Linked DNA regions of Methylibium petroleiphilum PM1. The protein of the gene in region 1 binds, or shares a complex with, the protein of each later gene. Links are inferred from orthologs where the notes say so. Each region holds a gene or a part of one and is shown in the gene's direction. Other genes may lie near its edges. The genes, in order: MPE_RS05805, scpB and smc.

Region 1 (9,753 bases):
CGGCGCGCCGCGCAGCAGTTCCACCTCCAGCTCGCACACCGGCCAGCGGCGCTCGACGCCGTCGGCACCGCGGGCCACGATCTCGCCGCGGTCGAGCGCCAGCTCCACCGTGCCGTCGCGGCTGCGCAGCGGCCGGTGCAGGCGGCGGATGTCGGTGCGGTACTGCGCCACGAGCGCCGGGGCCTGCGCCTCACCGTCGCGCGGCGCGAGCGCGGCGCTCAGCGCCGCATGCGGCGGCGTGCCGGCATGGCGGGCCGGGTCGGCCTCCTGCGGCACCTGGCCGGCGGGCACGACCAGCGGCACGTTGTGCTCGCCACGCGCCATGCCGTGTGCCGGCCCGGCCTTCAGCGTCTGCACCCAGTGCCGGCCTTCCTTGCGCAGACGCAGCGCGATGCCGGCCGCCGCCAGGCGGCGGTCCGGGGTGTCGAAATAGACCGCCTGCAGCCGCGTGCGCACCGCGGCCGGTGTGGCCACCGCGCGCTCCACGGCGGCCAGCGCCACGGCCGGCACCTGCAGCTTGAGTTCGATCTCGGTCATCGCGCGAATATGGCACGGCCATGTGACAGTGACCGCCGCGTGACAGCCCGCCCCCCGGGCCGGCCTGACGCGCCCGGTAAAATGCCGGTTGAACTCTGAAGCCCTGCCATGCCGCTGTTCTGGAAACCCTATCGCTCCGACGTGACCGACTTCATCGCCACGCTGAAGCAGCGCGATCCGCAACTCGAGGAGAAGCAGCGCCAGGGCCGCGCCCTGCTGTGGGATCGCCCGCAGGACCGCCAGGCTGCCGCCGAGCAGCGCGACGCACGGGTGCCCCAGCAGCCCTACGTCTACCAGACCAAGGGTTGAGCGCGAGCTGCGCGTGCGCGCGACCGTGATCGGCAGCAACGACAGCGTGGTCGCCGAAGGGGCGGCCCCGACCGACGTGGTGGACCAGATCGCCCTGGCCCGCCTGTACGGCGAGCCGCTGTTCGCGCTGCCGACCGACCTGTACATCCCACCCGACGCACTGGAGGTCTTCCTCGAGACCTTCGAGGGTCCGCTGGATCTGCTGCTCTACCTGATCCGCAAGCAGAACTTCAACATCCTCGACATCCCGATGGCGGATGTGACGCGGCAGTACCTGGCCTACGTGGACCAGATCCGTGACCGCAACCTCGAGCTCGCCGCCGAGTACCTGCTGATGGCGGCGATGCTGATCGAGATCAAGTCGCGCATGCTGCTGCCCCCGAAGCGCAGCGAGGAAGGCAAGGAGGCCGAGGATCCGCGTGCCGAGCTGGTGCGCCGCCTGCTGGAGTACGAGCAGATCAAGGCCGCAGCCGCCCGGCTGGATCAGCTGCCGCAGCTCGGACGCGACTTCCTGCGTGCCCAGGTGCACATCGAGCAATCGCTGACGCCACGCTTCCCCGACGTGAACGTCGAAGAGCTGCGCGACGCGTGGCTCGACATCCTCAAGCGCGCCCGGCTCGTGCAGCACCACAAGATCACGCGCGAGGAGCTGTCGGTGCGCGAGCACATGAGCCTCGTGCTGCGGCGGCTGCAGGGCCGCCGTTTCGTCGAATTCGAGGACCTGTTCGAGACCCAGCGCGGCCCGCAGGTGATGGTGGTGACCTTCATCGCGATGCTGGAGCTGGCGCGCGAACACCTGATCGAGCTGACGCAGGCCGAAGCCTTCGCGCCCTTGTACGTCCGGCTCGCCTACCAGCCGTCCTGAGTTCCCCGGGCGCCGGGCCGGCGGCATGCTGGCAGAATCCGCCGCCCCAGCGTCGAAAGACAGCAGCCCGACCATGAGCAGCCACTCCTCGCCCGCCGACACCCCGAGTGCCCGCAAGCCCGTCACGCTGCACACGCTGCGCGAGATGCACGCGCGCGGCGAGAAGATCGCCATGATCACGGCCTACGACGCCAGCTTCGCCGCGCTGGTGGACACGGCCGGCGTCGACTGCATCCTGGTCGGCGATTCGCTGGGGATGGTGCTGAAGGGCCAGTCGAGCACGCTGTCGGTCACGATGGAGCAGATCGGGTACCACACGCGCAGCACCTCGCGCGGCACGAAGGCGGCCTTCCTGATCGCCGACATGCCCTTCGGCAGCTACCAGGAAAACCCGGTGCAGGCGCTGCGCAATGCCGGCACATTGATGGCGGCCGGTGCGCAGATGGTCAAGCTCGAGGGCGGCGGCTGGACGCCGGAGACCGTGAACTTCCTGGTCGAGCGCGGCGTGCCGGTGTGCGCCCACCTCGGCCTCACGCCGCAGAGCGTGCATGCGCTCGGCGGCTACCGCATCCAGGGCAAGGACGAGGCCGGCGCCGCCACGCTGCGCCGCCACGCCAAGGCGCTGGCCGACGCCGGCGCGGCGATGATGGTGCTGGAGCTGATGCCCTCCAGGGTGGCCCGCGAGGTGCAGGCCGACAACCCGGGGCTGATGACCATCGGCATCGGTGCCGGGGCCGGCACCGCCGGCCAGGTGCTGGTGCTGCACGACATGCTGGGCGTGACGCGCGGCAGGCTGCCACGCTTCGTGCGCAACTTCATGGACAGCGCCACGTCGATCGAGGACGCGGTGCGTCGCTACGTCGCCGCGGTCAAGGACGGCAGCTTCCCCGACGAGACCCTGCACGCCTACTGATACCGACAGCATGCGCGTCGTCCACACCATCAACGAGTTGCGCCAGGCCCTGGCCGCCACGCGGCCGGCCGCGCTGGTGCCGACGATGGGCAGCCTGCACGAGGGCCACCTGGCGCTGGTGAAGCAGGCGCGCGACCACGGCGGCCCGGTGGTGGCCAGCATCTTCGTCAACCGGCTGCAGTTCGCCCCGCACGAGGACTTCGACCGCTACCCACGCACGCTGGAGCGCGACTGCGACCTGCTCAAGGGCGTGGGCTGCAACCTGGTGTTCGCGCCGACCGAGTCCGAGCTCTACCCGGAACCGCAGACCTACAAGGTGCAGCCGCCTGGCGAACTGGCCGATGTGCTGGAGGGCGCCTTCCGGCCAGGCTTCTTCACCGGCGTCTGCACCGTGGTGATGAAGCTGTTCCAGTGCGTGCAGCCGCGCGTGGCGGTGTTCGGCAAGAAGGACTACCAACAGCTGATGGTGCTGCGCGGCATGGTGCGCCAGTTCGCACTGCCGATCGAGATCGTTGCGGTGGACACCGCACGCGCCGACGACGGGCTGGCACTCAGCTCACGCAACGCCTATCTGAGCGAGCCTGAGCGCGCCGAGGCGCCGCAACTGGCGGCCACGCTGCACACCGTGCAGGCCGCGGTGCTGGCTGCCGTGAAGAGTGGGGCCCGCATCGACGCCGCGGCGCTCGAGGCGCAGGCGATGGGAACCCTGCGGTCGCGCGGCTGGGCTCCGGACTATGTGGCGCTGCGCCGCAGCAGCGACCTGCAGGCCCCGGCCGACCCGACGGCCGAGCCGCTGGTGGTGCTGGCCGCCGCCCGTCTGGGCAAGACCCGGCTGATCGACAACCTGGAAATCTGAGGCGCAGCGCCCGCGCCCTCAGCCCTGCAGTCGGATGGCGCCGGCCGCCACATAGCGTTGGAAGTCCGCGATCGGCATCGTGGCTGCGCCGTGCGTGTCCTCGTCGGTCCAGCTCAGCATGGCGTCCATCTCGGTCGTCTCGACCTCGATCGGACCGGGCCGGATGACGATCATCGGACCGTCGCCTTCGCGGTATTCGACCTTGCCGAGGATCTGTGCAGCTTGGCTCATGGCGTGCTTTCGAGCGATGTGACCTCATCGTCGCCGAGCCGCCGCCGGGTCGTTAGAAGACAGTCCCGCGCACCGGCGTAGCCGATCTCCTACACCGCCACGGACAAGAGCCCTCCGAGGCACTGTCTCCCGTCCCATCGTTCCGGGCACGCAGGCGGGAGCGCGAGGCTGCCGCTAACATAGCCCGCGCACTCTCCCAGCGACCCGACCTTTGCACAGGAGCAAGCAATGCCCGTGATCGTGGTGGCCAATCCCAAAGGCGGCGTGGGCAAGTCCACGCTGTCCACCAACCTTGCCGGCTACCTGGCCCGGCAGGGTCACGCGGTGATGCTGGGCGACGTCGATCGCCAACAGTCGGCGCGCACCTGGCTGGGCCTGCGGTCCGCCGCGCTGCCGGAGATCACCGGCTGGGAGCTCCAGCCTGACCACCTGGTCAAGCCGCCAAAGGGCACCAGCCACGTCGTGCTGGACACGCCCGCCGGCCTGCACGGCAAGAAGCTCGACGAGGTGATGCGGATCGCCGATCGCGTGCTGGTGCCGCTGCAGCCGAGCATCTTCGACATCTACGCGACACGCGACTTCATCACCCAGTTGCTGGCGCGCCGCAAGAGCGAGCGGGTCGACGTGGCGGTGATCGCCAACCGCGTGCGGGACGGCAGCATCTCGGCCGGCCAGCTCGACAGCTTCCTCGGCACGCTGGGCGTGCCGCTGCTCGGCCACCTGCGCGACACACAGAACTACATCCATCTCGCGGCCCGCGGGCTGACCCTGTGGGACGTGGCGCCGAGCCGCGTCGAGAAGGACCTGGAGCAATGGACGCCGCTCACGCGCTGGGCCGAGGGCCGCTGAGCGCATGCGTCGCTACGAACACCTTGTCGATCTGCGGGCCCTTGTCGGCGAACCGCTGGGCGACAGCGACTGGCTGATCATCGACCAGGCCCGCATCGACCGCTTTGCCGACGCCACCGAAGACCGGCAGTGGATCCACGTCGATCCGCAGCGCGCCGCCCTGGGGCCGTTCGGTGCACCGATCGCGCACGGCTTCCTGACGCTGAGCCTGCTGCCGGTGTTCTTCGAAAGCGCCTACGCGATCGCCGACGTGCGCATGGCCGTCAACTACGGGCTCGACCGCGTGCGCTTCACCGCACCGGTGCCGGTGGGCAGCCGCCTGCGCGCGCGCTTCACGCTGAAGCGCTGGGACGCGATCGACGGCGGAGCCCAGCTCGGCATCGAGGCCGTGATCGAACGCGACGGCGCAGCCAAGCCGGTGTGCATCGCCGAGTCGCTGATCCGCTGCTTCACCTAGCACCGACCCGCGAAGGCTCGCAGCAGGCGTCGCCGGTCTCACCCGAAAGAGGGCGTGTCCGGCATCGCCCCTCCGCTACCATCCTGCGGGCTCTATCCAACGCACGGAGGCAAGCGATGAAGGTCCTGCTGGTCGATGACCACCCGCTCATCCTGTCGGCCCTGAAGGCCGTGATCCAGGGTCTCGGCGACGACGTCACCGTGGTCGGTGCCGGCAGCGCCGCTGCAGCCCGCGCCACCCTCAAGTCCGATGCCGATTTCGACCTGGTGCTGCTCGACCTGCAACTCGGCGACGCCAACGGCTTCGACCTGCTCGCCGAACTGCGCAACGCCTACCCGGCCCTGCCGGTGGTCGTGGTGTCGGCCAGCGACCGCACCAGCGACGTGATCCGCTCGATCGACATGGGCGCCATGGGCTTCGTGCCCAAGCGCGCCAGCAACGACACGCTGTTCGAGGCCCTGCGGCTGGTGATGTCCGGCGGCATCTACGTGCCGCCGATGACGATGGGCGTCGACGGGGGCGGCGGCAGTGCCGCGCCGGTCGCCGAGCCCGACACCGTGCCGGGCTACATGAAGGTCATCGGCTCGCAGGCCGCAAAGAGCGACTACCAGACCACCCCCACGCTGGCCGCGCTGGGGCTGACGCCGCGCCAGACCGACGTGCTGGCGCTGCTGCTGCAGGGCAAGCCCAACAAACTGATCGCGCGCGACCTGAACCTGTCGGTGGAGACCATCAAGGACCATGTCGCCGCGGTACTGCGGGCACTCGGCGTCAACTCCCGCACCCAGGCCGTGCTGGCGGTGAGCCAGATGACCCAGCAGGCGGGCGGACTCACCTCCACCTGGCGCCTCGGCAACCGCTGATCCGGCGCCCTGCGGCGGAGGGCCCGGCCGCACACCTGAAACACGACCCATGAACGCCCTGCCCCCGCTGCCTCCCCTGCCCATGCCGCCCGAGCGGAAGACGGTCAGCCGCGCCGACCTGCTGCCCGACGTGGTGCGCACGCTCTACAGCCAGACGGGCGTGTCGCTGTCGGGCAATCTGCTCGGCGCGATGGTGCTGACGATGATCTACTGGCCCGTTGCGCCGTCCCGCGAGCTGATCGCCTGGTGCGTGCTGTTCGGGCTGGTGTGGGTACTGCGCCTCGTCACGCTGCGGCGCTACGCGCATGCCGGCTGGGCCGCAGCGTCGTCACAGGCCGCGCGCTGGCAGCGCCTGTGGAACGCCGGCGCCATGGCCTCGGGCGCCTGCTGGGGCCTGGCGGCCTGGATGTTCTACGAGCACGGGCGGGCCTTCCACCAGACCACCCTGCTGCTGATCATCTACAGCTTCTGCGTCGGCTCGATCACGCTGATGGCTTCGCAGCACCGCGCGTTCTTTGCCTTCATCTCGCTGTGCTTCGTGCCGACCATCTTGCGCATCGCAACGCTGGGCAGCACCGACAACCTGCTGCTGGCCGGCGTGCTGAGCCTCGTGTTCCTCATGACGACGATCCTGGGTCGGGCCTACCGCCGCACCTTCGACCGCGCCATCGAGCTCAAGGTACGCACCGAGATGCTGGCCGTGCAGTTGCAGACCGAGAAGGCCGCCGCCGACGAGGCCAAGCGCGCAGCGGAAACCGCCAATCGCGCCAAGACCCAGTTCTTCGCAGCAGCGAGCCACGACCTGCGCCAGCCACTGCACGCGATGGGCCTGTTCGCCGAGGCGCTGCGCTCCAAGAGCCGCGGCGACGAGGAGGTGACCCACCTCGTCAACAGCATCAACAGCTCGGTCGACGCTCTGGAGGGTCTGTTCGGCGAGCTGCTCGACATCACCAAGATCGACACCGGCGGCGTCGAGCCGCAGCCGCGCCACTTCGCGCTGCGCGAACTGTTCCAGCGCCTGAAGCTGCAGTACGAGCCGACCGCCTTCGAGAAAGGCCTGAGCCTGCGCTTCCGCGGCGCGCACCACGTGGTCTACGGCGACCCGGTGCTGGTCGATCGCATCGTGCGCAATCTGCTGTCCAACGCCATCCGCTACACCGTCGACGGCGGCGTGCTGGTCAGCGCCCGCCGGCGCGGCGATGAGGTGCTGCTGCAGGTGTGGGACACCGGCGTGGGCATCGCCCCGACCGAACAGCAGCGGGTGTTCGACGAGTTCTATCAGGTGCAGGCGAACGCACCCCTCGGGTTGCACCAGCCCAAGGGGCTGGGCCTGGGGCTGTCGATCGTGCAGCGCCTGGCCCGCCTGATGGGGGCACCGCTGCACCTGGCGTCGGTGCCCGGCCGGGGCTCGGTGTTCACGCTGACGGTGCCGCCCGGCAAGGTCCAGCGCAGCCAGCTCTCCGAGCCGGGCACCGGCAAGCCCGCGCTGGGACTGACGCTGGAGCATCGCCACATCGTCATCGTCGAGGACGAGCCGGCGGTTCGGGAGGGGCTGGTCGTGCTGCTCAAGGGCTGGGGTGCCAGCGTGGAATCCTTCGACACCGTCTCGGCCGCCGAGGCCTGGGCCGGCAGCCCCGGCGTGACGACCCCCGACCTGGCGATCGTCGACTACCGCCTGCCCGAAGGGCGCACCGGCATCGAGGCGCTGACGAGCCTGCGTGCCGCCTTCGGCCAGCCGCTGCCGGCCATCCTGGTGACCGGCAGCACCATGACCGGCCACGAGGAAGAGTCGAACCGCCACGACTTCCACCTGCTGATCAAACCGGTGGCGCCGAACAAGCTGCGCGCGATGATCGCCTTCAAGCTGGGTTTGCGCTGAGCGCCCGATCGGTGCACGCAGCAGCGGGGCGACCCCCTCACTCGATCAACAGCACGGGCAGCCAGTGCGACTTCGGGTCGGCCCGATCGAGCTGCCGATAGCCGATGGGCCGCAGCGTGCCGCCTTCGCGCGGCGTGATGATCGGGTCCAGATCCACGTCATAGAGTTCGCCGCGCAGACCGCGCTCGGTGAAAGCCAGCTTGTAGAACAGACCATCGCGCCCGCTGATGTGCAGGGCGCCCGGCTTGGTCGCGATGAACATCAGCGTGTATTCGAGCGGCAACAGGTCGTCGCGCGATACCGTGTCTTCGCTACCGTAGGGGAAGTGGCAGAGCTGCTGGCTCGCACCGGCCACGCAACGGAACGGCCGCATCGCGAGGAAGCGCTCGGTGAACCCCTCGCCGGCGAGCACGAAGCGGAAGCGCCAGCGGTCGGCACTCACCGGCTCGAAGCGCACACGGCCGATCTCCAGACGCTCGCCGCCCGCGCCGAGCAGCAGCACGCGCTTCTCGCCGGTCAGATCCTGCGCCCGCAGCCACTGGGGCGCGCCGGCGGTGACGACGAACAACAGGGCCAGCAGGGCGGCCCGGGCCATACGATGCCTCATTTCGTTCACCCAAGGTCTCCCGGCGCCACAGCAGCGCTCAGGCTCCGAGCTTACCCTCAGTGGGCGAGGTCCCAGTTCGCGCCCACGCCCACCTCGGCCAGCAGCGGCACCTTCAGCTCGGCCACGCCGGCCATCAGTTCCGGCACGGCGGTCCGGGCCCAGTCGAGCTCGGCCTCGGGCACTTCGAACACCAGCTCGTCGTGCACCTGCATCACCATGCACGTGGCGCGCTGCTGGGCATCGAGCGCCGCCTGCACCGCGATCATCGCGAGCTTGATCAGGTCGGCCGCGGTGCCCTGCATCGGCGCGTTGATCGCCTGGCGCTCGGCGCCGGTGCGGCGCGGACCGTTGCCGCCGTTGATCTCGGGCAGGTAGATGCGGCGCCCGAACAAGGTCTCCACGTAGCCCAGCTCCTTGGCCCGCGCGCGGGTCTCGTCCATGTAGCGCTTCACGCCGGCGAAGCGCGCGAAGTAGCGATCGATGTAGTCCTTGGCGGCCTTCTGCTCGATGCCGAGGTTGCTCGCCAGACCGAAGGCGCCCATGCCGTAGATCAGCCCGAAGTTGATGACCTTGGCATAGCGCCGCTGCTCGCTGCTGACCTCGGCCACCGGCACGTTGAACACCTCGCTCGCGGTGGCGCGGTGCACGTCCAGGCCCTCGGCAAAGGCCTTCAGCAGGCCCGGATCCTCGGAGATGTGGGCCATGATGCGCAGCTCGATCTGCGAGTAGTCGGCGCTCAGGATCACGTGGCCGGGCGGCGCGATGAAGGCCTCGCGCACGCGCCGGCCCTCGGGCGTGCGGATCGGGATGTTCTGCAGGTTGGGGTCGTTGCTGGCCAGCCGGCCGGTCACCGCGACTGCCTGCGCGTAGTTGGTGTGCACGCGGCCGGTGGCCGCGTTCACCATCAGCGGCAGCTTGTCCGTGTAGGTGCCCTTGAGCTTGGCGAGCGAGCGGTGCTCCAGCAGCTTGGCCGGCAGTGGGTAGTCGGCGGCCAGCTCGGCCAGGACCTCCTCGTCGGTGCTCGGCGCGCCGCTGGCGGTCTTCTTCTTCGCCGGGATGCCCAGCTTGTTGAACAGGATCTCGCCGATCTGCTTGGGGCTGCCCAGGTTGAAGGGCTGGCCGGCCAGCGCATGCGCCTCCTGCTCCAGTGCCACCATGCGCTGCGCCAGATCGGCGCTCTGGCGCGCGAGCAGCGCGCTGTCGATCAGCACGCCGTGACGCTCGATGCGGCCGAGGATCACCGAGGTCGGCATCTCGATGCGCTCGTAGACCTCGCGCAGGCGCGGCGCGGCCTCGAGCTGCGGCCACAAGACCCTGTGCACGTCCAGCGTCATGTCGCTGTCCTCGCCCGAATACTCGGTGGCGCGCGTCAGCTCGACCTGCGCGA
Region 2 (9,842 bases), 910 kb from region 1 along the record:
GCGGACGCGGCGGGCTGCGGCCCGTCAGCAGCGCATCGACGCGAAGCAGGCGCGCCAGGCGCGTGACCGCGAGGAGCGCGCATCGGCGCCGCTGATCCCCTTCGAACCCGCCAGCGCGGCGATCCGTACGCCGACGCGCGCGGCAACGCATACGCCTGCGCCCGCGCGGCCTCTCGACACCGCCCAGCGGCGCGCCGACGAGCAGCGCTCGCGCACTGAATACGAGAACCGGCAGAGCCAGGTCAAGGCGCGTCAGGAGGCAGCGGCGCAGAGGGCCGCATCGCGCAAGCCGCCCGCTGCACCGCTGCCGCCGGTCGAGAGTGCGTCGGCACCCTGAGTGACAGCGGGGCTGCGTCCGCCTGCAACTTGGCAGCGCCGTTCAACCGCCGAGGGAGCCCTTTCAGCCCAGCGCTTCGACGCGCACCAGCGCCAGCGACAGGTTGTCGCCACCCCCGCGGGCCCGATGCCGGGCCTTGCCGACCAGCATCTCGCTGGCCTCGCGCGGTGACAGCGTGTGCACGATCGCACCAAGCTCGCGCGGCGTGAAGTAGTGCCACAAGCCGTCGCTGCAGGCCAACAGCGTGTCGCCGATTTCCAGCGACGGGATGTGGCTCAGCGTCAGCGGCGGGTCCTGCTGCGTGCCGAGGCAGCCGGTCAGCAGGTTCGATTGCGGGTGCGTGTTCGCCTCATCCTCGGTGATCTGGCCTTCATCGACCAGGCGCTGCACGAACGAGTGGTCCACGGTGCGGCTGACCAGCTCTGCGCCGCGGAAGTGGTAGACGCGCGAGTCGCCGGCATGGATCACGTCGCAGGCGCGTGTGGCGCTGATCAGGAAAGCCGCCAGCGTACTGTGCGGTTCTTCCTCGGCAGTGATCGCCGTGAGCTTGATCATCAGGTGCGACTCGAGCACGAGCTGCTTCAGCGTCTCGGCGGGTGTGTCGCGGGTCGGCGTGTAGCGCTCGAACAGTTGCTGGGCGGTGAGCAACACCTGGTCGGCGGCCTTGCGCCCGCCGCTCTTGCCGCCCATGCCATCGGCGACGACGGCCAGCACGCAGCCCGGCACCCGTGGGTGCGGCAGCACGCCGACCTGATCCTGCTGGTACGCGCGATCGCCGCGGTGCAGGCCGGTGGCGGCGGCAAGTCGATAACCTGGGGGCGCAGTACTCATCCGAAAACTATAATCTTCATTGCCATGCGAACCAATGGCAGGCTTGCATCGGCATCAAGGCCTGTTGACATCCAGATTGCGGCGGTGCAACCCCCGATGGACGACAACCTGCATTCACCGCAACGCCGGCTCATCGAATTGCGCATCGAGCACGGCGACCTCGACAGCCTGATCGACCAGGCGTCCGTCGAGCGGCCCCTCGACGAACTGACGCTGCGGCGTCTCAAGAAGCGCCGCCTGGCCTTGCGGGACCAGATCGCCACACTGGAAATGCGCCTCAGCCCGCCCGAGCCGGCATGAGGTCGATGCACGGCCGCCCGAAGGCGGGCGACATCCCCGCGGGGGATCGGGAGCGGCCGGCGGCCGTGAGCGCGGGGCGCTCATGAGCCCGGCCAACGGCATGCGCAGCGAACTGCAGAAGGCGGTGAGTGCGGCATTCGCGTTCGGCGGTCCGCTGCAGCGGGCTGATGCGCAGTACCGCGAGCGCGGCGCCCAGTTGGAGCTCGCCGCAGCCGTGGCCGATGCGATCGATGCGCGCGAGGTGCTGGTGGCCGAGGCCGGCACAGGCGTCGGCAAGACGTTCGCCTACCTGGTCCCTGCGCTGCTGGCCGGGCATCGCACGCTGATCAGCACCGCGACCAAGAGCCTGCAGGACCAGCTTTTCCTGCGCGATCTGCCGCGGCTGCGCGAGGTGCTGGCCCTGCCGGTCAGCGTGGCCTTGCTGAAGGGACGCGGCAGCTACCTGTGCCTGCAGCGGCTGGTGCTGGCCCGGGAGACGACGGCGCTGCCCGACCGCTATGCGGCGCGCACGCTGGCGAAGATCGAGCAGTGGGCGCAGCGCACCGTGAGCGGCGACCTGGCCGAGCTCGAAGGCCTGGATGAGCGCTCGTCGGTGATCCCGCTGGTGACCTCGACGCGCGAGAACTGCCTCGGCAGCGAATGCCCGGAATACCGCGGCTGCCACGTGATGAAGGCCCGCCGCGAGGCGATGGCGGCCGACCTGGTGGTGGTCAACCACCACCTCTTCTTCGCCGACCTGTCGCTGCGCGACACCGGCATGGCAGAGCTGCTGCCTTCCGTGGACGTGGCGGTGTTCGACGAAGCGCATCAGCTTGCCGAGGCGGGCGTGGCCTTCCTCGGCAGCACGCTGGGCAGCGCCCAGGTGGTCGATTTCGCGCGCGACATGCTGGCCGTCGGGCTGGCGCAGGCGCGCGGCCTGCAGCCTTGGCAGGACCTGGCGGCAAGATGCGACCGCGCGGCGCGCGATCTGCGCCTCGCGGCCAACGGGCCCCTTCGCGAGGTGCGCGGCAGCCTCAAGCTGCGCTGGGGCGATCGCGCCGACCGGGCCGACTTCATCGAGACACTCGCCGCGCTGGGGCAGGCCTGCCGGAGTGCGGCCGACGCGCTCGACGTCGTGGCGGAGATGTCACCCGATCTGGCCAAGCTCGCGGAGCGGGCGTCGACGCTGGCCGCCCGCGCCGCCGGCTTCGGGCTCGAGGCCGAGCCGGGGCGCGTGCGCTGGATCGACCTCACACCGCAGGGGCTGCGGCTGGTGGAATCCCCGCTCGACGTGCGCGACGCGATGCGCGAGCAGATCGCGGCGGCGCCCAAGGCCTGGATCTTCACGTCGGCCACGCTCGGAGCCGACGAGCGGCTCACCTGGTTCACCGAGCAGGCCGGGTTGGAGACGGCGCGCACGCTGCGCGTCGACAGCCCCTTCGACTACCCGATGCACGCGCGGCTCTACGTCCCCACGCGTTTCCCGAAGCCGAACGAGCCGGGCCACACGGCGGCGGTTGCACGCCTGGCGGCGGCCTGCGCGCGGGCCGCGGGGGGGCGCACCTTCGTGCTGACGACGACCCTGCGTGCGCTGTCCGGCGTGGGCGAGGCGCTGCAGTCCGACTTCGAGGGCGATGCGGAGCCGATCACCGTGCTGATGCAGGGCAGCGGGCCCAAGCGCCAGCTGCTGCAGCGCTTCCTCGACACACCTCGCGCGGTGCTGGTCGGTTCGCAGAGCTTCTGGGAAGGCATCGACGTGCCCGGCGAGGCACTGCAGTGCGTGATCATCGACAAGCTGCCGTTCCCGCCGCCGAACGATCCGCTGGTCGAGGCGCGCGTGAAGCGGCTCGAGAGCGAGGGGCGCAACCCCTTCAACGACTACTTCGTGGCCGAGGCTGCGGTCTCGCTGAAACAGGGGGCCGGCCGGCTGATCCGCAGCGAGAGCGATCGCGGTCTGCTGGTCGTGTGCGACCCCCGCATGGGCACGATGGGCTATGGACAGCGCATGAGGGCCGCTTTGCCGCCGATGCAGGTGCTGCGCGAGGAAGCGCAGGCGCTGGCGTGGTTGGCCGAGATATCGAAGGCGGCGTCGGCCTGGGCTTGAGGCGGCGGGATCAGCGCCGTGGGTCCGGCCGCCTGATCACCAGATCTGCCACCAGGGCTTGTCGGCCGTCTCGAAGCCGTCCTTCACGTAGCGCGATTCCGGAAAGTTGGTCTGCAGCACACGCTGGGCATCGTCGCGCAGTTCGGTCAGGCCGAGCTTGTCGTAGCTGATGCCCAGGATGTAGAGCGCCTCCTCGGTCGCAGGAGCGCGCTGGAATTCCTGCACGGCCTGCTGGGCGCGGTTGGCCGCGGCCACGTAGGCGCCGCGGCGGTAGTAGTAGCGCGCCACGTGGACCTCGTAGGTGGCCAGCGTGTTGACGATGTAGTTCATGCGCAGCTGCGCATCCGGCGTGTACTTGGAATTGGGGAACTGCAGCGTGAGCTGGCGAAAGCTCTGGTAGGCGTCGCGCGCGGCCTGCTGGTCGCGTTCGGAGAGATCCTGGCGTGCCAGCCCGCCGAGCAGGCCGAGGTTCTCGTTGAAGTTGATCAGGCCCTGCAGGTAGTAGGCATAGTCGATCGCCGGGCTGCTGGGATGCAGCTTGATGAAGCGTTCGATCGTCGACAGCGCCTGAGCCTTTTCGTTCGTCTTGTAGTACGCGTAGGCGAGGTCGATCTGCGTCTGCTGCGCCTGCTGGGTGCCGGCGGTGCGCGCCTCGAGCTTCTCGTACAGCTTGGAGGCGCGCTCCCAGTTGCCGTTGGCGGCTTCGTCGCGGGCCTCTTCGTACAATTTGTCGGTGCTCTTGCCGGCAAACTCGTCCTTCGGGCCGCCGGCACATCCGATCAGTCCGATGCTGGCGGCCGCCAGCACCACGGCCAGGGTCGCGCGCCAGTGGGCGGCAGGGCTCATACGCATCGCGGTCATCACCAGCAGGCGGCGCCGGAGCGACCGCAGTTGAAGGAACAGCAAAATTATATGGGTGCTCCCTTGCGCCAGACCGTGGCCACCGAGCCGGCCGAGGCCGACGAGCCCGCCGAACCGCTGGCGGGCGATGCCGAGCAACGCCAGGCGCGGGTCGATGCCGGCGCCCACGGCGAGCGTCTCGATCGCTGGCTGGCGACGCTGGCGGGCGAGTTCTCCCGCAACCACCTGCAGACGCTGATCGAGGGCGGGCAGGTCCGCATCGACGGGCAGACCGTCACCGCCCGCGCACGGCGCGTCAGTGCGGGCCAGCAGATCGAGATCACGCTGCTGCCCACGCCGGAGAGCCAGGCCTTCCGGCCCGAGCCGGTGGCGCTGCCGGTGGTGTTCGAGGACGCCCATCTGCTGGTCATCGACAAGCCGGCCGGTCTGGTGGTGCACCCGGCGCCCGGCAATTGGTCGGGCACCGTGCTCAACGGCCTGCTGGCGCATCACGCCGGCGCGGCGGCGCTGCCGCGGGCCGGCATCGTGCACCGGCTCGACAAGGACACCAGCGGCCTGATGGTGGTGGCCAAGACGCTGCCGGCCATGACGTCACTGGTGCGTGCGATCGCCGCGCGGGAGGTGCATCGCGAGTACCTGGCCCTGGTGCACGGTGTGCTGCGCCAGGCGGTCTTCAGCGTCGACGCGCCGATCGGTCGCGATCCGGTGTCGCGCATCAAGATGGCCGTGCTGGCGGGCGGCCGGACGGCGCGCACCGATGTCGAGTTGATCGCGGCGCGCGACGCCGTCAGCGCGGTGCGCTGCACGCTCCACACCGGCCGCACGCACCAGATCCGGGTGCACATGGCCTCGAGAGGACATGCCCTGTTGGCCGACGCGCTGTACGGTGGCCGACCCGGACTCGGCCTGACGCGACAGGCGCTGCATGCGCACCGGCTGGGCTTCGTCCATCCGGCGAGCCTGCAGCCAATCGAGTTCAGCGCCGTCCCGCCCGACGACCTGCGCGCGGCCTGGCAGCAGATCGTGGGCGGGTCGCACGCGCCCGGCCACGATACAGATACAATCGTCGTGCAGGGCTGATGCAGCCCTTGCCGGTGGCCGAAGGCGGCTCGACCGGCTCCGACCACCGCAGGTCCCCCCGAGTTCAGCCACACCCCGGCTCCGGCCGGCCTCTGCGGCCGAGACACTCGCCGCACCTGCAGTGCAGACAGCACACGGAAGGCACCCCGGTTCCCTTGCACGCCGGCTCCCCAGTCGGCCAAGACGACAGACGGATTCGATGAACACACAGGATGCAAAGCGCGTCCTCGAGACGGCGCTCATCTGCGCGCAGCAGCCGCTGCCGCTGCGCGAGTTGCGCACGCTGTTCGATGACCAACTCGGCCCCGACACCCTGCGCGTCCTGCTCGACGAGCTGGCGCGCGACTGGGAGGACCGCGGCGTCGAGCTCGTGGCGGTGGCCAATGGCTGGCGTTTCCAGAGCCGTCCGGAGCTGCGTGAGTACCTCGATCGCCTGCACCCCGAGAAGCCGCCGCGCTACACCCGCGCGACGCTCGAGACGCTGGCAATCATTGCCTACCGCCAGCCCGTGACGCGCGGCGACATCGAGGACATCCGCGGCGTCACCGTCAACAGCCAGTTGCTCAAGCAGCTCGAGGACCGCGGCTGGATCGAGGCGATCGGCCACCGCGAAACGCCGGGGCGGCCGGCGCTGTTCGCGACGACGCGGCAGTTCCTCGACGACCTCGGCCTCGCCACGCTCGAGCAGTTGCCCGCCCTCGACGGCGCGCCAGCGGTGACGATGCTCGTCGACGCCTTGCCGGGCCAGGTATCGCTACTCGATGTCGCCATCGATGCGGCCTTGCCGGGGGAGGGCGATCCCGGGCTTCCGCAGCAGGGCCTCGATGCCATTCCGCCGGAGCCGCTCGAGGCTTCGGACGAAGCGGCCTCGGACGACGACGAGGCTGTCGACGCAGCCATCCCCATGGCTGCATCGGAGGCTCTCTCCTCGACCGCAGAACTTCCCACGCCGCCGGCCGACGCCGGCACGGAACCCCAGACATGAATTCGAACGACACTCCGCCCAGCGATACGCAGCCCGATGCCACGCCGCACACCGGCGACGACAGCGCCGCTGCAGCGCCGGTCAAGCGACGCACGCGCAAGGCGGCGACGCCAGCGGCCGCGAGCACGGCAGCCGTGGAGGTGACGGCGGCCGTCGAAGCCGATGCGGACACAGCGGCACCGAAGACCCCGCGGCGGCGCAAGCCCAAGGCCGATGTGGCTGTCGCGGAGTCGTCCGATGCCGTCGCGTCGCCCGTGGCGGCTGATGCGCCGGCGGCGGCCGAGTCCCGACCGGCTCCGATCGAGCGACCTGTACCGGTCTCGGCGCCGGCTGCCGCGGAAGCGGCCGAAGGAACAGCCGCCGACAGCGAACCGACCGAAGTGGCCGGATCCGGCGAATCGGGGGCTGCGGCCGGCGACGAATCGGTCGAGCGCAGCCGTCGTGGCCGCAACCGGCGCCGAGGCCGCAAGGACCGCGCCGGCCGTGAAGGCGGCGAGGCTGCGGGCGCCGATGGCTCGGCCGAGCCCGGCGCCGAACGCCCGCCGCAGGCACCGCGACCGGCGCTCGATCCGGCGCTGGTGGTGGAGCGCTTCGAGGAAGTGCTGTCGGGTGCCTACGACGCCGAGCCACCCGAGCCGGACGATGAGGCCAGCGTCGAGCAGTCGACCAAGCGCGTGCTGCGCCCCGAGCCCGAGGCGCCCAAGCTGCACAAGGTGCTGGCGCAGTCGGGCATCGGTTCGCGCCGCGACATGGAACAGTTCATTCTCGACGGCAAGGTCACGGTCAACGACGAGGTGGCCCATGTGGGCATGCGCATCTCCTACGGCGACCGCATCGCCGTCGACGGCAAGCCGGTGCGTCTGCGCATCCAGCCGGGCCCGGCGCGGCTGCTGGCCTATCACAAGCCGACCGGCGAAGTGGTCACGCTGAACGACCCGGAAGGGCGTCCCACGGTGTTTCGCCGTCTGCCGCGCCTTCAGCAGGGCAAGTGGCAGTCCGTCGGTCGCCTGGATATCAACACCGAGGGCCTGCTGCTGTTCACCAACTCGGGTGAACTGGCGAACCAGCTGATGCATCCCCGCTTCGGCGTCGAGCGCGAGTACGCGGTGCGCGTGCTCGGCAGCCTGAACGAGGAGCAGCGCGCGAAGCTGCTCGAGGGCGTGGAGATCGACGGTCAGACCGCCGGCTTCAAGAGCATCGAGGAGGGCGGTGGCGAAGGCGCGAACCGCTGGTACCGCGTGGTCATCACCGAAGGGCGCAACCGTGAGGTGCGCAAGCTGTTCGACAAGGTCGGCCTGGCCGTGAGCCGTCTGATCCGCATTCGCTACGGCACTGTGGTGCTGCCGCGCGGCCTCAAGCGCGGCGTCTGGGTCGAGCTCGACGACCAGGACCTGCGCGCGATCCGCCAGCTGGCCAGCGGCAACCGTGGCGCAGCGGCGCAAAGCGAGTCGCGCGACGCTCAGGGCAACCGCGAACAACGGCGCAACAACGGTCGCAACGGCAAGCCCGAGCGCAACGCGCGCGGGCCGCAGCAGGGCGGGGCCCGCGCGCAGGGCCAGGGCGGCGGCGAGCGCGGCCCGCGCCGCGAGCCGCGTGAATCGCGGTTCGGCGAGGCCGCACCCGACACCGACGGCGCTGGAGAGGAAGACTTCGGCCGCATCCCCAATCCGCTGGAGCAGACCTTCGACCGTCGCTTTGCGAAGGGCCCGCGCCGCGGCGCAGCCCAGGGCTTCGGGCATGGTGGCTCGCAGTCGGATCACGACGCCGGCGGCCCGCCCGGAACCATTCCGAATCCGCTGGAACAGACCTTCGACAAGCGCTTCGTCAAGGGCTCTCAGCGCATCAATGCCGGCTTCGGCCGGCACGATGCGCACCAGCCCGAGCCGGGCGCCAGGAAGGGCGGGCCGAAGCAGCCCGATCCGATGCAGACCTCGGTGGGCTACATCGGCGCCGATGCCTACTTCAACAAGGCCGGCGGCAAGCGGGGCGGTGGGGGTGGGCGCGGAGGCCAGGGGGGTCGTGGGGGCGGCGGTGGGGGCCGCGGACCGCGCCGCTGAGGCTGCGAGCGACATCGAGGCGCCGACCTCAAGCGCTACAATTCAAGGTTCTGCTAAATCATTGATTCCGGAGAATAAATATGGCGATCGAACGCACCTTGTCCATCATCAAGCCTGACGCCGTTGCCAAGAACGTGATCGGTCAGATCTATGCCCGTTTCGAGGGCGCGGGCCTGAAGATCGTGGCGGCCAAGCTGGTTCACCTGTCGCGCGGCGAGGCCGAGCAGTTCTACGCCGTGCACAAGGCCCGGCCTTTCTTCAAGGACCTGGTCGAGTTCATGATCTCGGGCCCGGTGATGATCCAGGCGCTGGAAGGCGAGGGCGCGATCGCCAAGAACCGCGAGCTGATGGGCGCGACGGACCCGAAGAAGGCCGAGAAGGGCACCATCCGTGCCGACTTCGCCGACAGCATCGACGCCAATGCCGTGCACGGCTCGGACGCGCCGGAGACCGCCGCGGTCGAGGTGGCGTTCTTCTTCCCGGGCATGAACGTCTACAGCCGCTGAACGACTGCGGGGCGCCTGGCGCCCCGACGGTCCGATCGGTGCATGCCATGACTGCGGCCAACCTGCTCGAATTCGATCTCGACGCGCTGGCCGCTTTCTGCGAGCAGCTCGGCGAGAAGCGTTTTCGCGCCACTCAGCTGTTCCGCTGGATCCACCAGAAGGGCCAGAGCGACTTCGCTCAGATGTCCGATCTGGCGAAGTCGCTGCGCGAGAAGCTGGCGGGGCGGGCGGTGGTCCGGCCACTCGCAGTGCTGAGCGAGCACGTGTCGGCCGACGGCACGGTCAAGTGGCTGTTCGACGTCGGCGGCGGCAATGCCGTCGAGACGGTGTTCATCCCCGAGAACGATCGCGGCACGTTGTGCATCTCGTCGCAGGCCGGTTGCGCGGTCGGTTGCCGCTTCTGCTCGACCGGTCACCAGGGCTTCAGTCGCAACCTGTCGACCGGCGAGATCGTTGCCCAGCTCTGGCATGCCGAGCACCAGCTGCGCGCACGGCTGGGCACGACCGAGCGCGTCATCAGCAACGTCGTGATGATGGGCATGGGTGAGCCGCTGCAGAACTACGCCGCGCTGTTGCCGGCGCTGCGCGTGATGCTCGACGATCACGGCTACGGCCTGTCGCGTCGCCGTGTCACGGTATCGACCTCCGGTGTGGTGCCGATGATCGACCGCCTGCGCGAGGACTGTCCGGTGGCTCTGGCAGTGTCGCTGCATGCGCCGACCGACGCGCTGCGCGACGATCTCGTGCCGCTCAACCGCAAGTACCCGATCGCAGAGCTGCTCGAGGCCTGCCAGCGCTACCT
Region 3 (11,041 bases), 710 kb from region 1 along the record:
TCGTCCTGCCGCACGTCGAGCGTGATGTCGGTGAAGGACGGGCCCTCGTCCTTCTCTTCCTTCTTCGGCACCAGCTTCGACTGCGTGGGACTGTCGTTCTGCAGCCGCCACATCAGGTTGGTGGGCGAATCGGCATAGCTCAGACCCTCGTCGCGGGTGATCACGCCGTCGTTGATCAGGCGGGCGAGCTCCTGCTCGAAGGTCTGCGAGCCCTCGGCCAGCGACTGCTCCATCGCCTCCTTGACGCCCGGGAAATCGCCCTGCGCCATCAGGTCGGCCACCAGCTTGGTGTTGAGCAGCACCTCGACGGCCGGCACCCGCCCGCCCTGGGTCGAGCGCACCAGGCGCTGCGACACCACGGCCTTGAGTGCGGAGGACAGGTCGCCCAGCAGGGCCGGGCGCGCCTCGGGCGTGTAGAAGCTCAGGATGCGGCCCAGCGCGTGGTAGCTGTTGTTGGCGTGCAGCGTCGAGACCACCAGGTGCCCCGACAGCGCATAGGAAATCGCCGCGGTCATGGTCTCGCGGTCGCGGATCTCGCCGATCAGGATGCAGTCGGGCGCCTGGCGCAGCGCGTTCTTCAGACCGATCTGCAGCGACTGCGTGTCGCGACCCACCTCGCGCTGGTTGACGATCGCCTTCTTGTTGGTGAACAGGAACTCGATCGGGTCCTCGATGGTGAGGATGTGGCCGGCGAGGTTGCGGTTGCGGTGCTCCAGCATCGCGGCGAGCGTCGTGCTCTTGCCGGTGCCGGTGGCGCCGGCCAGCAGGATCAGGCCGCGCTTCTCGAGGATCAGCGTGTTCAGGATCTCCGGCAGCTTCAGCGAATCGAGCGTCGGGATCTCCACCGGGATGCAGCGGAACACCGCGGCGATGGAGCCGCGCTGCCGGAAGGCGCTGAGCCGGAAGCTGCCGACGCCCTGCAGGCCGACGCCCATGTTCAGCTCGCCCAGCTCCTCCAGCTCCTCGAGCTGCTTGGGTGTCAGCAGCTCGGCCAGCAGCTGCCGCGGCTGCTCCGGCGTGAGCGACTGGTCGGACAGCTGCAGCAGCTGGCCGTTGATCTTGATCTGGATCGGCGCGTTGGCCGTGAGGTAGACATCCGAGGCCCGCTTCTCGGCCATCAGCCGCAGCACCCGCTCCATGTTTCCGCTCATCGCACCGACCCTTCCCGTTGAGTGTTCCGGTCGCCGTTCCGGCGCCGTTCGATCAGGCGCCGCGCAGCAACTCGTTGATGCTGGTCTTGGCGCGCGTCTGCGCATCGACCTTCTTGACGATCACCGCACAGTACAACGAGTACTTGCCGTCCGCGCTGGGCAAATTACCGGAAACCACGACCGAACCCGCCGGCACGCGGCCGTAGCTCACCTCGCCGGTGGCGCGGTCGTAGATCTTGGTGCTCTGGCCGATGTAGACGCCCATGCTGATCACCGAGTTCTCCTCGACGATCACGCCTTCCACCACCTCGGAGCGGGCGCCGATGAAGCAGTTGTCCTCGATGATGGTCGGGTTGGCCTGCAGCGGCTCCAGCACGCCGCCGATGCCCACGCCGCCCGACAGGTGCACGTTCTTGCCGATCTGCGCGCAGGAGCCCACCGTCGCCCACGTGTCGACCATGGTGTTCTCGTCGACGTAGGCGCCGATGTTCACGTAGCTGGGCATCAGCACCGCGCCCTTGGCGATGTAGCTGCCGCGCCGGGCCACTGCCGGCGGCACCACGCGCACGCCGGTGGCCCGCATCGCGGCCTCGTCGAGGTGGGCGAACTTGGTGTCGACCTTGTCGAAGAAGCCCAGGTCGCCGGCCCGCATGATCTTGTTGTCGGTCAGTCGGAAGCTCAGCAGCACCGCCTTCTTGACCCACTGGTTCACCTGCCACTGGCCGACGCCCTGGCGCTCGGCCACGCGCAGGCGGCCCTTGTTCAGGTCGGAGATGACCTGCTCGACCGCCTCGCGCACTTCGGGCGCGTTGGCCGCGGTGATGGTGGCGCGGGATTCCCACGCGGCGTCGATGGTCGATTGCAGTTGGGTATGGGACATGGAGACTCAGCTGGACTGGATGAAGGAAACGATGCGTTCGGCCGCTTCGACGCATTCGTCGATGCCGGCCACGAGCGCCATGCGGATGCGCCCCTGGCCAGGGTTCGTGCCCTGCGCCTCGCGGGCGAGGTAGCTGCCGGGCAGCACCGCCACATTGTATTGAGCGAGCAGCTCGCGGGCGAAGCGGATGTCGCTGCCGCCGCAGACGGCCGCCGGCAACCTGGCCCACAGGTAGAAGCCGGCATCGGGCAGCGCGACGTCCAGCACGCTGGCGAGCCTCGGCGTCACTTGCTCGAATTTCTGGCGGTAGAGCGCCCGGTTGGCCGCCACGTGGGCCTCGTCGCCCCAGGCCGCGAGGCTGGCGCGCTGCACCGCCGGGCCCATGGCGGCACCGTGGTAGGTGCGGTACAGCAGGAAGGCCTTCAGGATTGCCGCGTCGCCGGCCACGAAGCCCGAGCGCAGCCCCGGCACGTTGGAACGCTTGGACAGGCTGGTGAAGGCGATCAGGCGCCGGAAGTCGCTGCGCCCCAGCGCCAGCGCGGCCTGCAGGCTGCCGAGCGGTGGCTCGTCACGAAAGTAGATTTCCGAGTAGCACTCGTCGGAGGCGATCACGAAGCCATGCCGGTCCGACAGCTCGAACAGCCGCTGCCATTCGTCGAGCGGCATCACCGCGCCGGTCGGGTTGCCCGGCGAACAGACGTAGAGCAGTTGGGTGCGGGCCCAGGTGGCGTCGTCGATGGCCGACCAGTCCACCGCGAAATTGCGCGCCGGGTCGCTGTTGGCGAACACCGTCTGCGCACCGGCGAGCAGCGCCGCGCCTTCGTAGATCTGATAGAACGGGTTGGGGCAGACGACGGTGGCGCCGGGGCGCGTGGGGTCGATGACGGTCTGCGCCAGTGCGAACAGGGCCTCGCGCGAGCCGTTGACCGGCAGCAGCTGCGTCGACGCGTCGAGCGTGACGCCGTAGCGCCGGTGCACCCAGGCGGCGCACGCCTCGCGCAGCGCCGGCTCGCCGGCCGTGGCCGGGTAGCTGGCCAGGCCGTCCAACGCTGCAGTGAGCGCCTCGCGGATGAAGGGAGGCGTCGGATGCTTGGGCTCGCCGATACCGAGGCTGATGGGCCGCAGCGCCGGATTCGGCAGCACGTCGCGGGTCAGTTCGCGCAGCCGCTCGAACGGGTAGGGCTGCAAGCGGGAAAGCAGGGGGTTCATGCGGGCGGATTATCCTGCGGGCTGCATCGTGAACGGCCCGCCCGACACCGCGATTCTTTCGTGTGCAAAATGCTTGCGGACGAACCAACGCCACCGCATGAGCCAGACACGCCGACTTCCCGCATCGCTTCCGGCCGACGCTTCGGACCTGGCGCTCGACGGCCAGTTGTGCTTTGCGCTGTACGCCGCGTCGCTGGCAATGACCAAGGTCTACCGGCCGCTTCTCGCGCGCATCGGCCTGACCTATCCGCAGTACGTGGTGCTGCTGGCGCTTTGGGAGTGCGACGGGCTCAATATCGGTGAGCTCGGCGAGCGCGTCTCGCTCGATTCAGGCACGCTGACGCCGCTGCTCAAGCGCATGCAGGCGCTCGGCCTGATCGAGCGCACCCGCAGCGCCGCCGACGAGCGCCAGGTGCTGATCACGCTGACGCGGGCCGGGCGTGATCTCAGCACCGCCGCGTTGGCCATCCAGGAGCAGGTGGCCTGCGCGACGGCCTGTTCCAACCGGGAGCGCCAAGGCTTGACGCAGGCGCTGCAGCAGTTGAGGGCGGCGCTGCTCTCGAACGCCGACACCTGAAGGCCCGGCCGCGGGCCTCGCTCAGGTCGGCAGCCCGCGCTCCGTGGCGTGCTGCGGCAGCACGACGAGCGGTTCGGGCTTCCAGCCCTTCTTGCGGTGCTCCGCGACCACGTTGGTGTAGATGCCGCCGCGCACGTACCACCTGGCAGTGATGCGGGCGAAGCGCGGCGCGGTGGTCTCGACGATCTTGCCGAGGATGTCGTTGGTGACCTTCTCGTGGAAGGCGCCCTCGTCGCGGAAGCTCCACATGTACATCTTCAGGCTCTTGAGTTCGACGCACAGCCCGTCGGCAATCATGTCGATCGTGAAGTGCGCGAAGTCGGGTTGCCCGGTCAGCGGGCACAGGCAGGTGAACTCTGGGATCTGGAACTGGATGACGTAGTCGCGCTCCGGCGCCGGGTTCGGGAACACATGCAGTTCCTTGCTCGGCGCGGTGGGCGGATTGGGGGGCATCGGGCGCTGCCGGGGCGGCGTGCGCGGGCTGGATTTCTTGGCGGTCTTGGCCATGGTTCGACGCCGCTGCACATCCCGCGCAGTCGACGTTTGCTTGCAGTTCAGGGGAGGGCCCGATGCTATCATCCCGAGCACTCTCAAGCCGGCTCGCGAGCCGGTTTCTCATTACAAATCAACGAGTTAGCGGCGCAGTGCGGGGCCACGCAACAGCCCGGCGCAGCGCCCTGCGAACCGCCCGCGATGCGCCTCAACTCGATCAAGCTCTCCGGTTTCAAGTCCTTCGCCGAGCCGACGAACTTCCAGCTGCCCGGCCAGCTCGTCGGCGTGGTCGGGCCGAACGGCTGCGGCAAGTCCAACATCATGGACGCGGTGCGCTGGGTGCTCGGCGAGAGCAAGGCATCCGAGCTGCGCGGCGAGTCGATGCAGGACGTGATCTTCAACGGCTCGGGCAACCGCAAGCCGGCCAGCCGCTCCAGCGTGGAGCTGGTGTTCGACAACGCCGATGCGCGCGCCGGCGGTTCCTGGGCCCAGTTCGCCGAGATCGCCGTCAAGCGCGTGCTCACCCGCGACGGCACCTCCAGCTACTACATCAACAACCAGCCGGTGCGGCGCCGCGACGTACAGGACGTGTTCCTCGGCACGGGCCTCGGGCCGCGCGCCTACGCGATCATCGGCCAGGGCACGATCAGCCGCATCATCGAGTCCAAGCCCGAGGAGCTGCGGCTTTTCCTCGAAGAGGCCGCCGGCGTCTCCAAGTACAAGGAACGCCGCCGCGAGACCGAGAACCGTCTGAAGGACACGCGCGAGAACCTGCAGCGTGTCGACGACATCCTGCGCGAGCTCAACGCCAACCTCGACAAGCTGGAGAAGCAGGCCGAGGTCGCCGCCCAGTACCGCCGCCTGCAGGAGGCCGGCACGCTGAAGCTGCACCAGCTGTGGTTCCTGAAGCACCGCGACGCGGCGTCCGAGGAGGAGCGCGTGCACAAGGCCGTGCTCGAGGCCACCAATGCCATCGAGTCGCGGCTGGCCGAATTGCGCCACGTCGAGGCCGAGCTGGAGACGGTGCGCCAGTCGCACTACGCGGCGAGCGACGCGCTGCACACCGCCCAGGGTTCGCTGGCCGAGGCCGCGCTCGAGGTGAGCCGGCTCGAGGAACGCATCCGCTACGTGGTCGAGGGTCGCCAGCGCGTCGAGCAGCGGCTGGCCGAACTGACGGGCCAGAACGCGAACTGGGACGAGCGGCGCCAGCAGGCGGTGGCCGAGCTCGAAGAGATCGCCGCGCAGATCGCGCTGGCCGACGAACAGGCCGAGCTGCTGGCCGCGCAGGCCGAGGAGCAGTCGGGCGCCTTGCCGGGCGTGGAAGACACGGTGCGCGCCGCGCAGGGCCGCGCCAACGAGCAGCGCGGCAAGGCCGGCCAGGTGCAGCAGCAGATCCAGTTGCTGGCCGCCGAGTCGCGCAGCGTCGAGGAGCAGAGCCGCGCGCTCACGCAGCGTCGCGAGCGCCTGGCCGGCGAGCGCCAGACGCTGGCAGCGCCCGACGAGGCGCGCCTCGAAGGCCTGCGCGTTCAACTCGCCGGCGCTGAGGAAGGCCAGGCGGTGGCCGATGCGCGTGCCGAGGAACTGACCGCGTCGGTGCCCCAGCGCGATGAAGATCGCCGCGCCCGGCAGGAGCGCGTCAACACCGAAGCGGCCCGCCAGGCCGACCTGAGCGCCCGCCTCGATGCGCTGCGCGCGCTGCAGGAGAAGGTGCAGACCGAGGGCAAGCTCAAGCCCTGGCTCGCCAAGCACGGGCTCGACGGGCTGAGCGGGCTGTGGACGCGGCTGCACATCGAGGCCGGTTGGGAGACCGCGCTGGAAGCGGCGCTGCGGGAGCGCATCAATGCGCTCGAGGTCGGCCGCATGGAGACGGTGCGCGCCTTCGAGGGCGATGCTCCCCCGGCCAAGCTGGCCTTCTACACCCCGCCGAGCGGCGCGATCGCCAACACCCATGCCACGCTGCCTCGGCTGTCGGACCTGTTGCGTCTGGGCGGGCAGGTCGGTGATGCCGGGCTGGCAGCGCTGCTGAACGACTGGCTCGAAGGCGTGTACACCGCGGCTTCGCTCGACGAGGCGCTGGCCGACCGCGGCAAGCTGACCCACGGCGAGGTCATCATGACGCCGGCCGGCCACGCGGTCAGCCCGTTCGCGGTGAGCTTCTATGCACCCGACTCCGAGCAGGCCGGCATGCTGGCGCGCGCCCAGGAGATCGAGAACCTGGAGAAGCAGACACGCGCCCAGGCACTGATCGTCGACGAGTCGCGCGCCGCCCTGGTGCGGGCCGAGGCTGCCTACACCGATGCCTCGTCGCGGCTGGTCAGCGCACGTCGCGAGGCCGCCGAGGGCCAGACGCGCACCCACCAGCTGCAGGTCGAGGTGCTGCGGCTCGCCCAACTGAGCGAGCAGACCAGCGCACGGCGCGAGCAGATCGAATCCGAGCTGGCCGAGATCGACGCCGGCCTGGAAGAACTGCAGGAGCGCCGCGTCACCGGCGAGGCCCGCTTCGAGGAGCTCGACCTGCAGCTCGCCAACGAGCAGGAGCGCCATGCCGACCTGGAGGAGGCGGTGATCCAGGCCGAACGCCAGCTCAGCGGCGCGCGCGAGCAACTGCGCACGCTGGAGCGCGAGGCCCAGGAGGCGCAGTTCAGCTCCCGCGCACTGGCCGCGCGGCGCGGCGAGCTGCAGCGCTCGATCGAGACCGCCGCCCAGCAGGTGGCCACCAACGAGCAGAGCGCCGCCCAACTGCAGGAAGAGCTGGGGCGCCTGACCGACGCCGCCGCGCAGGCCGGCCTGCAGACCGCGCTGGCGCTGAAGCTCGAGCGTGAGCAGGCGCTGGGCGCGCAGCGCAGCGCCTACGACGAGCTGTCGGCCCGACTGCGCCAGGCCGAAGAACAGCGCCTGGGTTTCGAACGCAGCCTCGAGCCGCTGCGCGAGAAGATCGGCAAGCTGCAGCTCGAGCAGCAGGCCGCACAACTGGGCGGTGCGCAGTACCTGGAGCAGTTGACGGCCGCGCAGGTCGACCTGGAGGCGCTGGGCAAGAACATCGAGGACGACGGCGTCAAGCTCTACGGCCTGCAGGGCGAGATCGACCGCATCAACCGCGAAGTGGCGGCGCTTGGCGCGGTGAACCTGGCCGCGCTCGACGAACTGACCGCCTCGCGCGAACGCAAGACCTTCCTCGACGCGCAGTCGGCCGACCTGATCGACGCGATGACCACGCTGGAAGACGCCATCCACAAGATCGACCTCGAGACGCGCGACCTGCTCAAGGGCACCTTCGACACCGTCAACGAGCATTTCGGCCGCATGTTCCCGGAGCTGTTCGGCGGCGGCAACGCCAGGCTGGTGATGACCGGCGACGAGATCCTCGACGCCGGCGTGCAGGTGATGGCGCAGCCACCGGGCAAGAAGAACAGCACCATCCACCTGCTGTCAGGCGGCGAGAAGGCACTGACGGCGATCGCGCTGGTGTTCGCGATCTTCCAGCTCAACCCGGCGCCGTTCTGTCTGCTCGATGAAGTGGACGCGCCGCTCGACGACGCCAACACCGAGCGCTACGCCAAGCTGGTGCGCAGCATGGCCGAACACACGCAGTTCCTGTTCATCTCGCACAACAAGATCGCGATGGAAATGGCCGAGCAGCTGATCGGGGTGACCATGCAGGAGCAGGGCGTGTCGCGCATCGTCGCGGTCGACATGGACGCGGCGGTCTCGATGGCCGAGGCCGCATGAGAGAGGCCATGAACCAAGCGTTCGCGCGGGCCGCAGCGCCGGGCCGCCCCCAGCAAGGCCCGACCCTCCGGGAGGGTCGCTCGACGGACCCGGCGAGCGGGGAGCCGTCATGAGCACGCTGCAATTGTCCTTGGCCATTTTGGGGGGGCTGGTGCTCGCCGCGATCGTGGCCCACGGCACCTGGCAGGCGCGCCGCAACGAGGTGAAGCGTGTGGCGCTCGAGCCCGGGGCGGAGCCCGCGCCGCTGCAGGAGCCGAGCTTTGCGCCGACCGAGCCACCCCGGGCCGACGATACCGGCCCGAAGGCGGAGGCCGAAGACAGCCAGCCGCCGCGCATCGAGCCGACGCTGGTGCGCCGCGCCGCCGGCCTGCCGCGTCTCGACGCGCTGATCGACGCGATCGCCACGCTGACCGTCGACAACCCGGTGAGCGGCGAGACCGCGATCGCCCACCTGCCGCCGGCCCGGCGTGCCGGCAGCAAGCCGTTGCTGGTCGAGGGACTGAACGCCGAGTCGGGTGAATGGGAAACGCCGGCCGCCGGCCAGCGCTACGGGGAGTTCCAGGCCGGTGTGCAACTGGCCAACCGCAGCGGGGCGCTCAACGAGATCGAGTACTCCGAGTTCGTGCAGAAGGTGCAGGCCTTCGCCGAACCCATCGGTGCGCTGCCCGATTTTCCCGACATGCTCGACGTCGTCGCGCGGGCCCGCGAGCTCGACGCCTTCGCCGGCCAGCACGACGCTCAGCTCGCGCTGCGGCTGGTATCGCGCGGCGCCGCGTGGTCGCTGGGCTATGTGCAGCAGCACGCTGCCCGCCACGGCTTCATGGTCGGCGCGCTGCCGGGCCGCCTGGTGCAGCCCGGCGAGGACGAGGGCGCGCCGCCGGTGCTGACGCTGCAGTTCGATCCGCAGGCAGCGCTGGCCGACGAGCCCAGCCAGGCCGCCGTCCGCGAGCTGACGCTGGCCTTCGACGTGCCGCAGACCGCTGCCGCGGCCGCACCGTTCGCTGCCTGGTGCGCCGCCGGTGAGGCACTGGCCGCCGAGCTCGACGCCGCGATGTACGACGACAGCGGCCAGCCGCTGCAGCCGGCGGCCTTCGCCTCCATCGGCCAGGCGCTCGAAAGCCTGTACGAGGCGCTCGCGGCACGCGACCTCGCGGCCGGCAGCGCCGCGACGCGCCGGCTGTTCAGCTGAACGCGAGCGGGCACCTGCCGATGTCCGACCGCGCGGAAGATCCGGCCGCCCGCGCCGCGCAACTGCGCGAGCAGCTCGAGTACCACGCCCACCGCTACTACGTGCTCGACGCGCCGGAGATCCCGGACGCCGAGTACGACCGCCTGTTCACCGAACTGCAGGCGCTGGAGGCGGCGCACCCCGGGTTGCGGACGCCGGACTCGCCGACCCAGCGCGTCATCGGCGCGGTGCTCGAAGGCCTGTCGGCGGTGCGGCACGCGGTGCCGATGCTGTCGATCAAGACCGAGACCGACACCACGCCCACCGGTGCGCTGAAGTTCGACGCCGCGGTGCGCAACGCACTGAAGCTGCCGCCCGACGCGCCGCCGCTGCGTTACGCCGCCGAGCTGAAATTCGACGGCTTGGCGATCAACCTGCGCTACCAGGCCGGCCGGCTGGTACAGGCCGCCACGCGCGGCGACGGCGAGACCGGCGAGGACGTGACGCACACCGTCGGCACGATCGAGTCGGTGCCGAAGCAGCTGCGCGGCATCACGGCGCCGGTGCTAGAGGTGCGCGGCGAGGTCTTCATGCGGCGAGACGACTTCGAGGCGCTCAACGAGCGCCAGCGCGAGGCCGGGCTCAAGACCTTCGTGAACCCGCGCAATGCGGCGGCCGGCATCGTGCGCCAGCTCGACGCCAGCATCGCACGCCAGCGGCCGCTGAGCTTCTTCGCTTATGGACTGGGCGACGTGCAGGGCTGGGACGTGCCGCCCACGCACGCCGGGTTGCTGGACGCGCTGGCGGCGCTGGGGCTGCCGGTCGACGCGCACCGCACCGTGGTCGAGGGCGGCGAGGCGCTGGCCGCCTTCCACGCCGGCATCGCGGCTGAGCGCGACGCGCTGCCGTTCGACATCGACGGTGTGGTCTACAAGGTCGACGAGCGTGCGCTGCAGCAGCAGCTCGGCTTCAAATCGCGCGAGCCGCGCTGGGCGGTGGCGCACAAGTACCCGGCGCAGGAGCAGTCGACCCAGCTGGCCGGCATCGAGATCCAGGTCGGCCGCACCGGCAAGCTCACGCCGGTGGCCAAGCTGCAGCCGGTGTTCGTGGGCGGCACGACGGTGAGCAATGCCACGCTGCACAACCGCTTCGAGCTGCGCCGCAAGGGCATCCGCATCGGCGACACGGTGATCGTGCGGCGCGCGGGCGACGTGATCCCCGAGGTGGTGGGTCGCGTGCCCGTCCCGCGAACGGCGTACATCCCCAACTTCCGCATGCCGCGCGCCTGCCCGGTGTGCGGCAGCCAGGCGCTGCGCGAGCGCGGCAGCGTCGACTACCGCTGCTCGGGCGGCCTGTTCTGCGCTGCACAGCGCAAGCAGGCGCTGCTGCATTTCGCCGGGCGGCGCATGATGGACATTGAGGGACTGGGCGACAAGCTGGTCGAGCAGCTTGTCGACGGCGGCATCATCCGCACGCTGCCGGAGCTCTACAGGCTCGGCGTGGCCAAGCTCGTCGCGCTGGAGCGCATGGGCGACAAGAGCGCGGCCAACCTGGTGGCAGCGCTGGAGGCGAGCAAGGCCACGACGCTGGCGCGCTTCCTGTTCTCGCTGGGCATCCGCCACATCGGCGAGGCGACCGCCAAGGACCTGGCGCGACATTTCGGCGCGCTCGACCGCGTGATGGACGCGAGCGTCGAGCAACTGCTGGAGGTCAACGACGTGGGCCCGGTGGTGGCGCAGAGCCTGCGTACCTTCTTCGATCAGCCGCACAACCGCGAGGTGGTCGAGCAGTTGCGCGCCGCCGGCGTGCACTGGGACGAGCACTCCGGCGAGGCC

Evidence for each region.
Region 2: MPE_RS05805 (region 1) and scpB share a complex: the UniProt entries of both Bacillus subtilis proteins name them as parts of the cohesin-like complex. The link is inferred for Methylibium petroleiphilum PM1 from one-to-one orthologs.
Region 3: the proteins of MPE_RS05805 (region 1) and smc are in contact, whole or in part, in a crystal structure (PDB 3ZGX), measured with the Bacillus subtilis proteins. The link is inferred for Methylibium petroleiphilum PM1 from one-to-one orthologs.

What each region holds. Positions count from the first base shown.
Region 1 is NC_008825.1:1,228,582-1,238,334, reverse strand. The notes cover bases 1-2,785. They hold MPE_RS05805 (segregation and condensation protein A), read left to right. Parts: upstream 1-859; coding sequence 860-1,711; downstream 1,712-2,785. Other genes in these bases: panC (pantoate--beta-alanine ligase), read left to right, coding at 2,635-2,785; panB (3-methyl-2-oxobutanoate hydroxymethyltransferase), read left to right, coding at 1,785-2,624; MPE_RS05810 (DUF3460 family protein), read left to right, coding at 646-846; MPE_RS05815 (CYTH and CHAD domain-containing protein), read right to left, coding at 1-537. Outside these bases: more of panC, read left to right, coding at 2,786-3,480; MPE_RS05790 (hypothetical protein), read right to left, coding at 3,499-3,711; MPE_RS05785 (nucleotide-binding protein), read left to right, coding at 3,940-4,560; MPE_RS05780 (MaoC family dehydratase), read left to right, coding at 4,565-5,017; MPE_RS05775 (response regulator), read left to right, coding at 5,134-5,880; MPE_RS05770 (ATP-binding response regulator), read left to right, coding at 5,930-7,759; MPE_RS05765 (hypothetical protein), read right to left, coding at 7,797-8,354; polA (DNA polymerase I), read right to left, coding at 8,423-9,753. UniProt on the Bacillus subtilis protein: Participates in chromosomal partition during cell division. May act via the formation of a condensin-like complex containing Smc and ScpB that pull DNA away from mid-cell into both cell halves.
Region 2 is NC_008825.1:2,141,681-2,151,522, reverse strand. The notes cover bases 4,711-7,584. They hold scpB (SMC-Scp complex subunit ScpB), read left to right. Parts: upstream 4,711-5,691; coding sequence 5,692-6,477; downstream 6,478-7,584. Other genes in these bases: MPE_RS10100 (pseudouridine synthase), read left to right, coding at 6,474-7,584; MPE_RS10110 (RluA family pseudouridine synthase), read left to right, coding at 4,711-5,492. Also shown: MPE_RS10135 (hypothetical protein), read left to right, coding at 1-337; MPE_RS10130 (PP2C family protein-serine/threonine phosphatase), read right to left, coding at 401-1,168; MPE_RS10125 (YdcH family protein), read left to right, coding at 1,265-1,468; DNA repair helicase YoaA, read left to right, coding at 1,551-3,551; MPE_RS10115 (outer membrane protein assembly factor BamD), read right to left, coding at 3,588-4,397; more of MPE_RS10110, read left to right, coding at 4,464-4,710; more of MPE_RS10100, read left to right, coding at 7,585-8,534; ndk (nucleoside-diphosphate kinase), read left to right, coding at 8,615-9,040; dual-specificity RNA methyltransferase RlmN, read left to right, coding at 9,088-9,842. UniProt on the Bacillus subtilis protein: Participates in chromosomal partition during cell division. May act via the formation of a condensin-like complex containing Smc and ScpA that pull DNA away from mid-cell into both cell halves.
Region 3 is NC_008825.1:1,943,076-1,954,116, forward strand. What follows is about bases 4,166-8,238. They hold smc (chromosome segregation protein SMC), read left to right. Parts: upstream 4,166-4,510; coding sequence 4,511-8,038; downstream 8,039-8,238. Other genes in these bases: queF (preQ(1) synthase), read right to left, coding at 4,166-4,270; MPE_RS09120 (cell division protein ZipA C-terminal FtsZ-binding domain-containing protein), read left to right, coding at 8,148-8,238. In the rest of the region: MPE_RS09090 (PilT/PilU family type 4a pilus ATPase), read right to left, coding at 1-1,151; dapD (2,3,4,5-tetrahydropyridine-2,6-dicarboxylate N-succinyltransferase), read right to left, coding at 1,204-2,031; dapC (succinyldiaminopimelate transaminase), read right to left, coding at 2,038-3,240; MPE_RS09105 (MarR family winged helix-turn-helix transcriptional regulator), read left to right, coding at 3,338-3,817; more of queF, read right to left, coding at 3,839-4,165; more of MPE_RS09120, read left to right, coding at 8,239-9,227; NAD-dependent DNA ligase LigA, read left to right, coding at 9,248-11,041. UniProt on the Bacillus subtilis protein: Required for chromosome condensation and partitioning.